One region of the Paraconexibacter sp. AEG42_29 genome, then DNA from elsewhere that is predicted to be linked to it. Evidence: riboswitches for the same ligand, from Rfam matches in the RefSeq annotation. Region 1 holds a riboswitch; the other holds the start of a gene.

Region 1 (4,405 bases):
TCCTTCTTGCCGATCGGGAAGAGCGCGTAGCGGGCGGACTCCCGGGTGCCGTGCAGGTGGACCTCGATCTTCTCGCCCTCGACCCACTTCAGGACGTCGTAGGTGCCGTGGTCGAAGATCGTCATCGTCCCGGCGCCGTAGCTGCCGGCCGGGATCTCGCCGTGGAAGTCGAGGTACTTGAGCGGGTGGTCCTCGGTCCGGACGGCGACGTGGTTCGTGCCGGGCTCGGGCGGGAGGCCGCGGGGGACGGCGAACGACGCGAGCACCCCGTCGCGCTCGAGGCGCAGGTCCCAGTGCAGGCGGGTGGCGCTGTGCTCCTGGACGACGAACCGCGGGGCGTCGCCGGCGGCGCTGGTGCTGTCGTCCGCCCCGGGCTCGGGGGTGGCGGCGAAGTCGCGCTTGGCGGCGTAGTCGTCGAGCGGGGCGGCCATCGGGGACCGCCGACTCTACGACCCCGCCCCGCCGCCGAGAGCCTTCAGCGCCCGCGCCGGCGTCCCCGCGATGACATGGCCGCCCGGGAAGTCGCCGCCGTTCAGCACGGCGCCCGCAGCGGCGACGCTGTTCGCGCCGATCGTCGTCCCGCGCAGGACGACCACGTTCGTGGCGAGGAAGACGTTGTCGGCGAGCGTCACGGCGGTGCTGCGCAGCGGCTGCTCCATGAAGAACGTGCCGGACCCGTCGAAGCCATGGTCGGAGTCGATGACCGTGACGCGCTCGGCGAACCCGCAGAGGTCCCCGATCGTGATGGCCGTCTCGCAGTGCACGGTCGTGGTGCGCCCGAGGATCGAGCGGCGTCCGACCCGCAGCTCGCCCGCGGACTTCAGCTCGCAGCGATCGCGGACCTGCGCGTCCGCGGCCAGGCGGATCGCGCCGCCCCACGGCTGCAGGCGCACGCCGTTCTGGAAGGTCACGCGGTCGCCGATGTCGATCGTCCCGTCGAGGCCGGCACGCACGTCGAGCACGAGATCCCGCCCGATCTTCACGTCGCGGCCGATCCGCAGCGTGAGCGTGCCGGGGTAGCCGTCGATCTCCAGCCGCGGCGGGCTGAGGAACCGCGGCACCTCCGCGACCTCGAGCACGAGGCGCCCGCCGAGCCGGCGCAGCCGCGCCTGGACCGTGAGCGCCCAGAGGCGGAACCGCAGCGCGCGCAGCAGCTGCAGCGCGGCGCTCACGAGCGTGAGGACCGCTCAGCCACCCGCCACGGCGGGGAGGATCTGGACCTCGCCGCCGGCGGGGACCGGCGTGTCCAGACCCTGCTCGAAGCGGATGTCGTCGCCGCCGACGTAGACGTTGACGAACCGGCGGAGGCCGCCCTCGTCGTCGTAGATCCGCTCACGCAGCTCACCGTGCACGGCGAACAGCGCGTCGAGGACCTCCGTGACGGTGCTGCCCTCGACGGTGACGACGCCCTCGCCGCCCGACATCGCGCGCAGCTGGGTGGGGATCTTGACCTTGACGCTCATGACGTGGTGCTTTCCTGGTTCCTGGGTGGGGCTCTAACGGGACCCGGCGACGGCGAACTCGGCCTCGAAGGCGTCGTAGTTCGGCTCGATCGTGTGGGTCGTGAAGCTGTCGCGGACAGCGTCGAGGGTCTTCAGGCCCTCGCCGGTGATGACGATGACGACGCGCTCGTCGGGATCGATGTCCCCGCGGTCGGCCAGCTTCTTCAGCGTGGCCGTCGTCACGCCGCCGGCCGTCTCGGTGAAGACGCCGGTGGTGCGGGCGAGCAGCGCGATGCCCTCGCGGATCTCGTCGTCGGTGACGGAGTCGATCTTGCCGCCACTGCGGCGGGCCAGCTCGAGCGCGTACGGGCCGTCGGCCGGGTTCCCGATCGCGAGCGACTTGGCGATCGTGTCGGGCTTGACGGGCCGGCAGACGTCGTGGCCGTTCTCGAACGCCGTGGCGACCGGGGAGCAGCCGAGTGCCTGCGCGCCGTTCATGGTCGGCAGCTCGCCGGTGGCGATGCCGAGCTCGAGCCACTCCTCGAAGCCCTTGGCGATCTTCGTGAAGAGCGACCCGGAGGCGATCGGGGCGACGATGCGATCGGGGGTGCGGAAGCCGAGCTGCTCGGCGATCTCGTACGCGAGGGTCTTGGACCCCTCGGCGTAGTACGGGCGCATGTTGACGTTCACGAACGCCCACCGGTCGCGCTCACCGGAGAGCTCGGTACAGAGGCGGTTGACGTCGTCGTAGTTGCCCTTCACGGCGACGACGTTCGTCCCGTAGACCCCGGTCGCGAGGATCTTCTGCTCCTCGAGATCGGACGGGATGAAGACGTAGGAGCGCATGCCGAGCGCGGACGCCTGGGCGGCGACGGCGTTGGCGAGGTTGCCGGTCGACGCGCAGGCGAGCGTGTCAAAGCCGAGCTCCCGGGCGCGGTGGGTGGCGACGGAGACGACGCGATCCTTGAAGGAGTGCGTCGGGTTGGCCGCGTCGTTCTTGACCCAGACCTCGTTGAGGCCGAGCTCCGCCGCGAGGCGGTCGGCGCGGATCAGCGGGGTGCACCCGGCCGGGAGGCCGGAGCGGGAGGCGCCGCGGGTGGAGGCGCCCGGCGAGCCGCCGGCGAGCGGCAGGAAGTCCGCGTAGCGCCAGATGTTCTGCGGCCCCGCCTGGATGCGGCGACGCTGATGGTCCGGATCGCCCGCGAGGGCGCTGTAGTCGTAGGCGACTTCGAGAGGACCGAAGCACTTCTCGCAGACATAGCGCGCCTCCAGGGCGTACTCCGTCTTGCACTCTCGACACTTCAGGGCTGTTGCCGGCATGAAAAAACCTCCGCGTGATTCGTGGCGGAGGTTCGGTGCGGCAAGGCTCTGAACTCCGGCCACATCTGTCAGGAATTGGCACCTTTCCCGCTGCTGTTCACCGATGACGGTGCGTCGCGTGCGGTTGGTTGCCGGGGTTTCGTCGGGCCAGTCCCTCCACCCCTCTGGATGTGTCCAGCTATGTACGACCGAGTGTACACGTTCGATCGGCACGGACCAACGGGGCTTGAACCTCGCGCGCACGTCGCCCGGTAAACTGTCGCACGACGCGTCCCCGACCCGTCGCCGCCATGCCCCTGACCGACGAGCCCCGAAGTCCCCGTGCCGAACCTGCCCAAGCCACGCTTGCGGAGGACCGCGCGCACCCGCGGGTCGGGAGCCTCACGGCCGCCTGAGCAGGACGACGCCCCGCGCGTCGAGATCGTCGAGCACGACGGTCTGCGCTGGATCAACATCGAGCGGCCGCGGCAGGACGAGCGCGCCTGGCTCGAGGAGCACTTCGACTTCCACCCGCTGGACTACGAGGACGTCTACTCGCGCAACCAGCGCCCGAAGGTGGACGAGTACCCCGACTACCTCTTCGTGGTGCTGCACTTCGCGGCGTTCGACAAGAACGTGGGCCGGCTCAACGCCGCCGAGCTCGACATGTTCGTCGGCCCCGACTACGTCATCACGCTCCCGAACGAGGCGCTCGCCCCCGTCGAGTACCTCTTCGAGCGGACCCGGGCCCGCGAGGACTTCCGCGAGCAGCTGTTCTCCAAGGGCGCCGGCTACCTGCTCTACAAGATCGTCGACGACTGCGTCGACGCGTCGTTCCCGATGCTGCGCAAGATCGGGAACAAGCTCGAGCGCCTCGAGGAGGACATCTTCGAGGGCCGCTCCAAGGAAGTCGTGCGGGACATCTCCAACGCCAAGCAGGAGATCATCAACTTCCGCAAGATCGTCCGGCCGCAGCGCGCCGCCCTGGGCGACCTGGAGCGCACGAAGCGCTACATCCCCGAGGGCCTGGACATCTACTTCGACGACATCAACGATGCGTCCGAGCGGATCTGGGACATGCTCGAGAACTTCAAGGAGGTCTCGGAGGGGCTCGAGTCCACCAACGAGTCCGTGCTGTCGCACCAGCTGAACGACATCCTGCGCGTCCTGACCGCGTTCAGCGTGGTCCTGCTCCCGCTGACCCTGCTGGCGAGCATCTTCGGCATGAACACCGGCGTCCCCGGTGAGGGGCACATCGCCGGCTTCTGGGCTGTTGTGGGCGTGATGGTCGTGCTGCTCGGCGGGATGCTCTTCGCATTCCGCCGGCGCGGGCTGCTGTAGCCCGCGCCGGCCGGCCGCCGTTCGTCGTCGGTCAGGGTGCCTTGGGGCGCGCGGGCACCGGGGCGGGCGCGCTGGGCCGCGACGGTGCCGCGGCGGGCGCGGGCGGGCGCGCCGGGACCGGTGCCGCAGGGCGTGCCGGGGCAGGGGTGGCGGGGGTCGCAGGGCGCGGGGCCGGAGCCGCCGGGCGGGGTGCGGGGGCAGGCGTCGCCGGCACGGGCCGCGTCGTCACGGGCGGCCGCGGGGCCGGAGCCTTCAGGACCGGCGGCCTGGTCGGGTAGGCCTGGGGCACCGGGAGCACGCGGCCCGGCCCCGGCCGGACGGCA
Region 2 (4,405 bases), 670 kb from region 1:
CTCGTCGTGCTCAACGGGATCTGGCACGAGGGCAACGCCGGAGTGGCCGGCCGGATCTGGCGGGATCTCCCGGCCGCCGTCGGGTTCGCCGCGATCGTCCTCGTGGCCGCGCGGCCCACGACGAGCCGCGTGCTGCACTCGCGGTCGGTGCGCGCGCTCGGCGACCTGAGCTTTCCCATGTACCTCTGGCACATGCCGGTGATGCTGGGCCTGCGCGGGTTCGGCCTGTTCCCCGAGGGCCGGCCCGTGGCTGCACTCGCCGTCGTGCTGGCCGTGACGATCCCGGTGTCCTGGGCGTCGTGGACGCTGCTCGAGCGGCCGGCCCTGCGCTTCTCCGCCGCGCGGGCCCGGCGTCGCGTGCCGGTGGCGGTCCCGGCGGTCCCGGCGGTCCGCGGTGTGCCCGCGGCCGCGGCTATAGCCGCCCCGGCGGCTCGCCCGGCAGTCCGCCGGCCCGCGGCGGACGCGGCAGCGGCCTGAGGCGCGAGCCGCCGCGGTCACCCGGCCGTCGATCCCGGGCGCCGTCGTTCACCACCAGACGGTCTGACGTCCGATTCTGGTTGCTGCCACGACCAGAATTGGTCGTCAGACGGGCGACGAGGCCGGGCGACATACGACTGCATCTCCGGCCACGGTCGTGGCCGCGGGTACGCTCGTCGGCGTGGATCTCGGACTTCAGGGCCGTCGCGCGCTGGTGACCGGCGCGTCGGCCGGCATCGCGAAGGGCATCGCCGCCGGGCTCGTGGCAGAGGGCGCGCGGGTCGTCGTCAGCTCCCGGTCGCAGGACCGCATCGCCGCCGCCGCCGCCGACGTGGGTGCGGTCGCCGGGCTCGTCTGGGACAGCGACGACGTCGATGCCGCGGCCGGCCTGGTCGCGAGCGCCGGCGCGGCGCTGGGTGGTCCGGTCGACGTCCTCGTCGCGTCGACCGGCGGGCCGCCCGCCGGTGCGGACCCGCTCGCGTTCACCCGCGAGCAGTGGGAGGCCGCGCACCGCACCCTGGTCCTCGCCCCGCTGGCGCTGCTGACCGCCGTGCTGCCGTCGATGCGCGCGCAGGGTTGGGGACGGGTGGTCAACGTCGCGTCGACCTCCGTGCGCGAGCCGCTGCCGTACCTGATGCTGTCGACCGCCGAGCGCTCCGGGCTGCTCGCCGCGCTGAAGCTGCTGTCGACCGAGGTCGCGCCCGACGGCGTGACGATCAACTCGGTCCTGCCGGGGCGGATCATGACCGCGCGGCTGCTGTCGAGCGGGGCGACGGAGGCGCAGGTGCAGGACGCCGCCGCGCGTGACGTCCCGGTGGGCCGCGTCGGCAGCGTCGAGGAGATCGCGGCGGTCGCGACCTTCCTCTGCAGCGCGCAGGCGGCCTACGTCACGGGGACGGCCGTCCCCGTCGACGGCGGTCTGCTGCGCGGCACCTGACGTCTGATCGGCCGCAGCAGGCCGTGGTTGAGGGTCGCCCGCCCGAATGTCCACTAACCCGATCAGGTATTGACAGCCGGCGCGCGTCCCGTCATCCTTCGTCGCGGTCAAGAGTGCCAGCGTCAAGCCCCGGCTCGCTGGCCGGCAACCCTCCACCGCGGTGGGGTGCCCCGGGTGAACGACCAGGTCGCACAGGCCGCGCAAGCGGTCCCTGTGGCAAGCGCGGGTCCTGCACGAGCGGGTCCCGGAACCAGATCGAGGACCCACATGACGTTGATCGAGCATCGCCCGTTCTCCGACGCGCCCGTCGCCGCCGCGACCCGAGGCCCGTTGCTGCCGACCGTCGGCCGCGACCTGGACGTCCCCGTCCTGGGTGGGGACGCCGTCCGCTATGCGAACTTCGACTGGGCCGCGACGGCCCCGGCCCTGGAGTCGGTCGTCGCCGCCGTGACCGCCGCGCTGACCGGCTACGGCAGCGTCCACCGCGGCGCGGGGCTGCCGTCCCAGTCGTCGACGGCCCGCTACGAGGTGGCCCGCGCGACGGTCGGCGCGTTCGTCGGCGCGCGTGAGCAGGACGTCGTCGTGTTCACGCGCAACACCACCGACTCGCTCAACCTGCTGGCGCGCAGCGTCCCGGCGGGCGCGGGTGACGTGATCGTCCTGGACGTCGAGCACCACGCGAACCTGCTGCCCTGGACGGCCGGCCCGCACCGTTGCCTGGCCGGCAAGACCACAGTCGCAGGGACCCTGGCCGCGCTGGCCGCGGCGCTCGACGCTGCTCCGGCCGCGCTCGTCACGGTGACCGGTGCGTCCAACGTCACCGGCGAGCTGCTGCCGCTGGACCGGGTCGTCGCGCTGGCGCACGACGCGGGCGCCCGGGTCGCGGTCGACGCCGCGCAGCTCGCGCCGCACCGCGCGATCGACCTGGCCGCGAGCGGCGTCGACTACGTCGCGCTGTCCGGGCACAAGCTCTACGCGCCCTTCGGTGCCGGCGCGCTGATCGGCCGCCGCGACTGGCTCGACGCCGCGCCGCCGTACCTGCTCGGTGGCGGGGCGGTGCACGACGTCCGCGACGACGGGACCGATTGGCTGCCGGCACCCCAGCGGCACGAGGGCGGCACGCCGAACCTGCTGGGCGCGGTCGCCCTCGCCGCCGCCTGCGACGCGCTCTGCGGGCTGCCCGCCGGCGCGCTCGAGGCGCACGAGGCGGCGCTGAAGGACCGGCTGCTCGCCGGTCTGGCCGAGCTCGAGGGCGTGAGCGTCCACCGCATCTGGTCCGACAGCGACGAGGCGATCGGCGTCGTCGCCTTCACCGTCGACGGCTACGCGCCGGGGCACGTCGGCGCGTACCTGTCGGCCGAGCACGGGATCGGTGTCCGCGACGGGCGCTTCTGCGCGCACCGCTTGCTCACGCGCCTCGGGCTGCCCGGCGGCGCACTGCGTGCGAGCCTCGGGGTCGGCAGCAGCGCGGCCGACGTCGACCGGCTGCTGTTCGCCCTCCACGAGCTGGTCGGCGGGCGCGCGCACGCGCAGTACGGGGTGGTCGACGGCGCCTGGCAGCCCCTGGACGACGACCGCGACCTGTCGGCCTGGCTGCCGGACACGTCCGCCGCGCCGACGGGCTGCCGCGCGGTCTGACGGCCCCTGCCATCCGCCGGCGGACGATGCTCGATGTGCCACCACATGCCACCGGCGCACGTGCTGGCACAGCGAACGCGCAGTCGCCGGTCAGAGGCCCGCGGACAGAACCCGCGGCGCCTCGGCCAGGAACTGCGCCTCGCCCGCTCTAGGCCGTCTCGACCGCCTTCGTCGCGCCGCTCGCGTCCCCGACGAACCGCTCGCGCAGGTCCTTCTTGGAGAACTTGCCGACCGACGTCTTCGGCACCTCGTCGATCAGCTCGACGCGCTCCGGGATCCAGTACTTCGCGACCCGCCCGTCGAGGTACTGCTTGATCGCGTCCCCGTCGAGCGACGTGCCGGGCTTGGCCACGACGCAGGCCAGCGGGCGCTCGCCCCAGCGCTCGTCCGGGACCCCGATGACGGCCGCCTCGGCGACGTCCGGGTGGCCCATGATCTCGTTCTCGAGCTCGACCGAGGAGATCCACTCGCCGCCGGACTTGATGACGTCCTTGGTGCGGTCGACGAGCCGGATGTAGCCCTCGGCGTCGATGGTCGCGATGTCCCCGGTGCGCAGCCACCCGTCGTCGGTGAACGAATCCGCACGGTCGTCGTTGTAGTACGCCGAGGCGATCCACGGCCCGCGGACCTGCAGCTCGCCCTGGGCGCTGCCGTCCCACGGCAGGTCGTCGGCGCTGCCGGGCTCGACGATCCGCACGTCGACCAGCGGGCTGATGATGCCGACGGTCGCGCGGAGGTTCGCGAGCTCCTCCTCCGGCCGGTCCGCCATCGTCGACTTGATGTTCGCGACCGAGCCGATCGGGCTCGTCTCCGTCATGCCCCAGGCCTGCAGGATCGGCATGCCGACCTGGGCGCGGTACGCCTCGGACAGCGACTTCGGGACGGCCGAGCCGCCGCACAGGATGACGCGCAGCGACGGCAGCTCCTTGCCCTCGAGCTCGGGGAGGACGCCCATCCAGATGGTCGGGACGCCGGCCGCGACCGTGATGTCCTCCTCCACCATCAGCTTCGCGACGGATGGCGCGGAGAGGTCGGGACCGGGCATGACCAGCTCGGCACCGGTCATCACGGCGGCGTGAGCGAGGCCCCAGGCGTTCGCGTGGAACTGCGGCACGATCGGGAGCACGACGTCGGACTCGCGCAGGCCGAAGGTGTCCGCCAGCATCGTCGCCATCGCGTGCAGCGTCATCGAGCGGTGCGAGTAGACGACGCCCTTCGGGTTGCCGGTCGTCCCGCTCGTGTAGCACATGGCCGCGGCGGTGTTCTCGTCGGCGACGTGGAAGCGCTCGACGGGGGTCGACCGCGCGAGCAGCTCCTCGTAGTCCAGGACGCGCGGGTCGTCGGGGATGTCCG

What was found. Region 1 has a riboswitch for S-adenosylmethionine ahead of thrC (threonine synthase). Riboswitches for the same ligand answer to the same signal wherever they lie in the genome.
Region 2: it holds a riboswitch for S-adenosylmethionine, as region 1 does, so the genes downstream of both, DSM112329_RS16560 (aminotransferase class V-fold PLP-dependent enzyme) here and thrC (threonine synthase) in region 1, are expected to answer to the same signal.

Annotation. Positions count from the first base shown of each region.
Region 1 is NZ_CP114014.1:2,744,631-2,749,035, forward strand. Features, by position in the region: gene ligD (DNA ligase D) at 1-431, opposite strand, end outside; gene DSM112329_RS13245 (acyltransferase) at 447-1,172, opposite strand; gene DSM112329_RS13250 (ubiquitin-like small modifier protein 1) at 1,188-1,463, opposite strand; gene thrC (threonine synthase) at 1,497-2,762, opposite strand; SAM riboswitch class I at 2,821-2,937, opposite strand; gene DSM112329_RS13260 (magnesium transporter CorA family protein) at 3,108-4,082, shown strand; gene DSM112329_RS13265 (hypothetical protein) at 4,114-4,405, opposite strand, start outside.
Region 2 is NZ_CP114014.1:3,413,543-3,417,947, reverse strand. Features, by position in the region: gene DSM112329_RS16570 (acyltransferase) at 1-477, shown strand, start outside; gene DSM112329_RS16565 (SDR family oxidoreductase) at 659-1,414, shown strand; SAM riboswitch class IV at 1,520-1,643, shown strand; gene DSM112329_RS16560 (aminotransferase class V-fold PLP-dependent enzyme) at 1,682-3,052, shown strand; gene DSM112329_RS16555 (long-chain fatty acid--CoA ligase) at 3,201-4,405, opposite strand, start outside.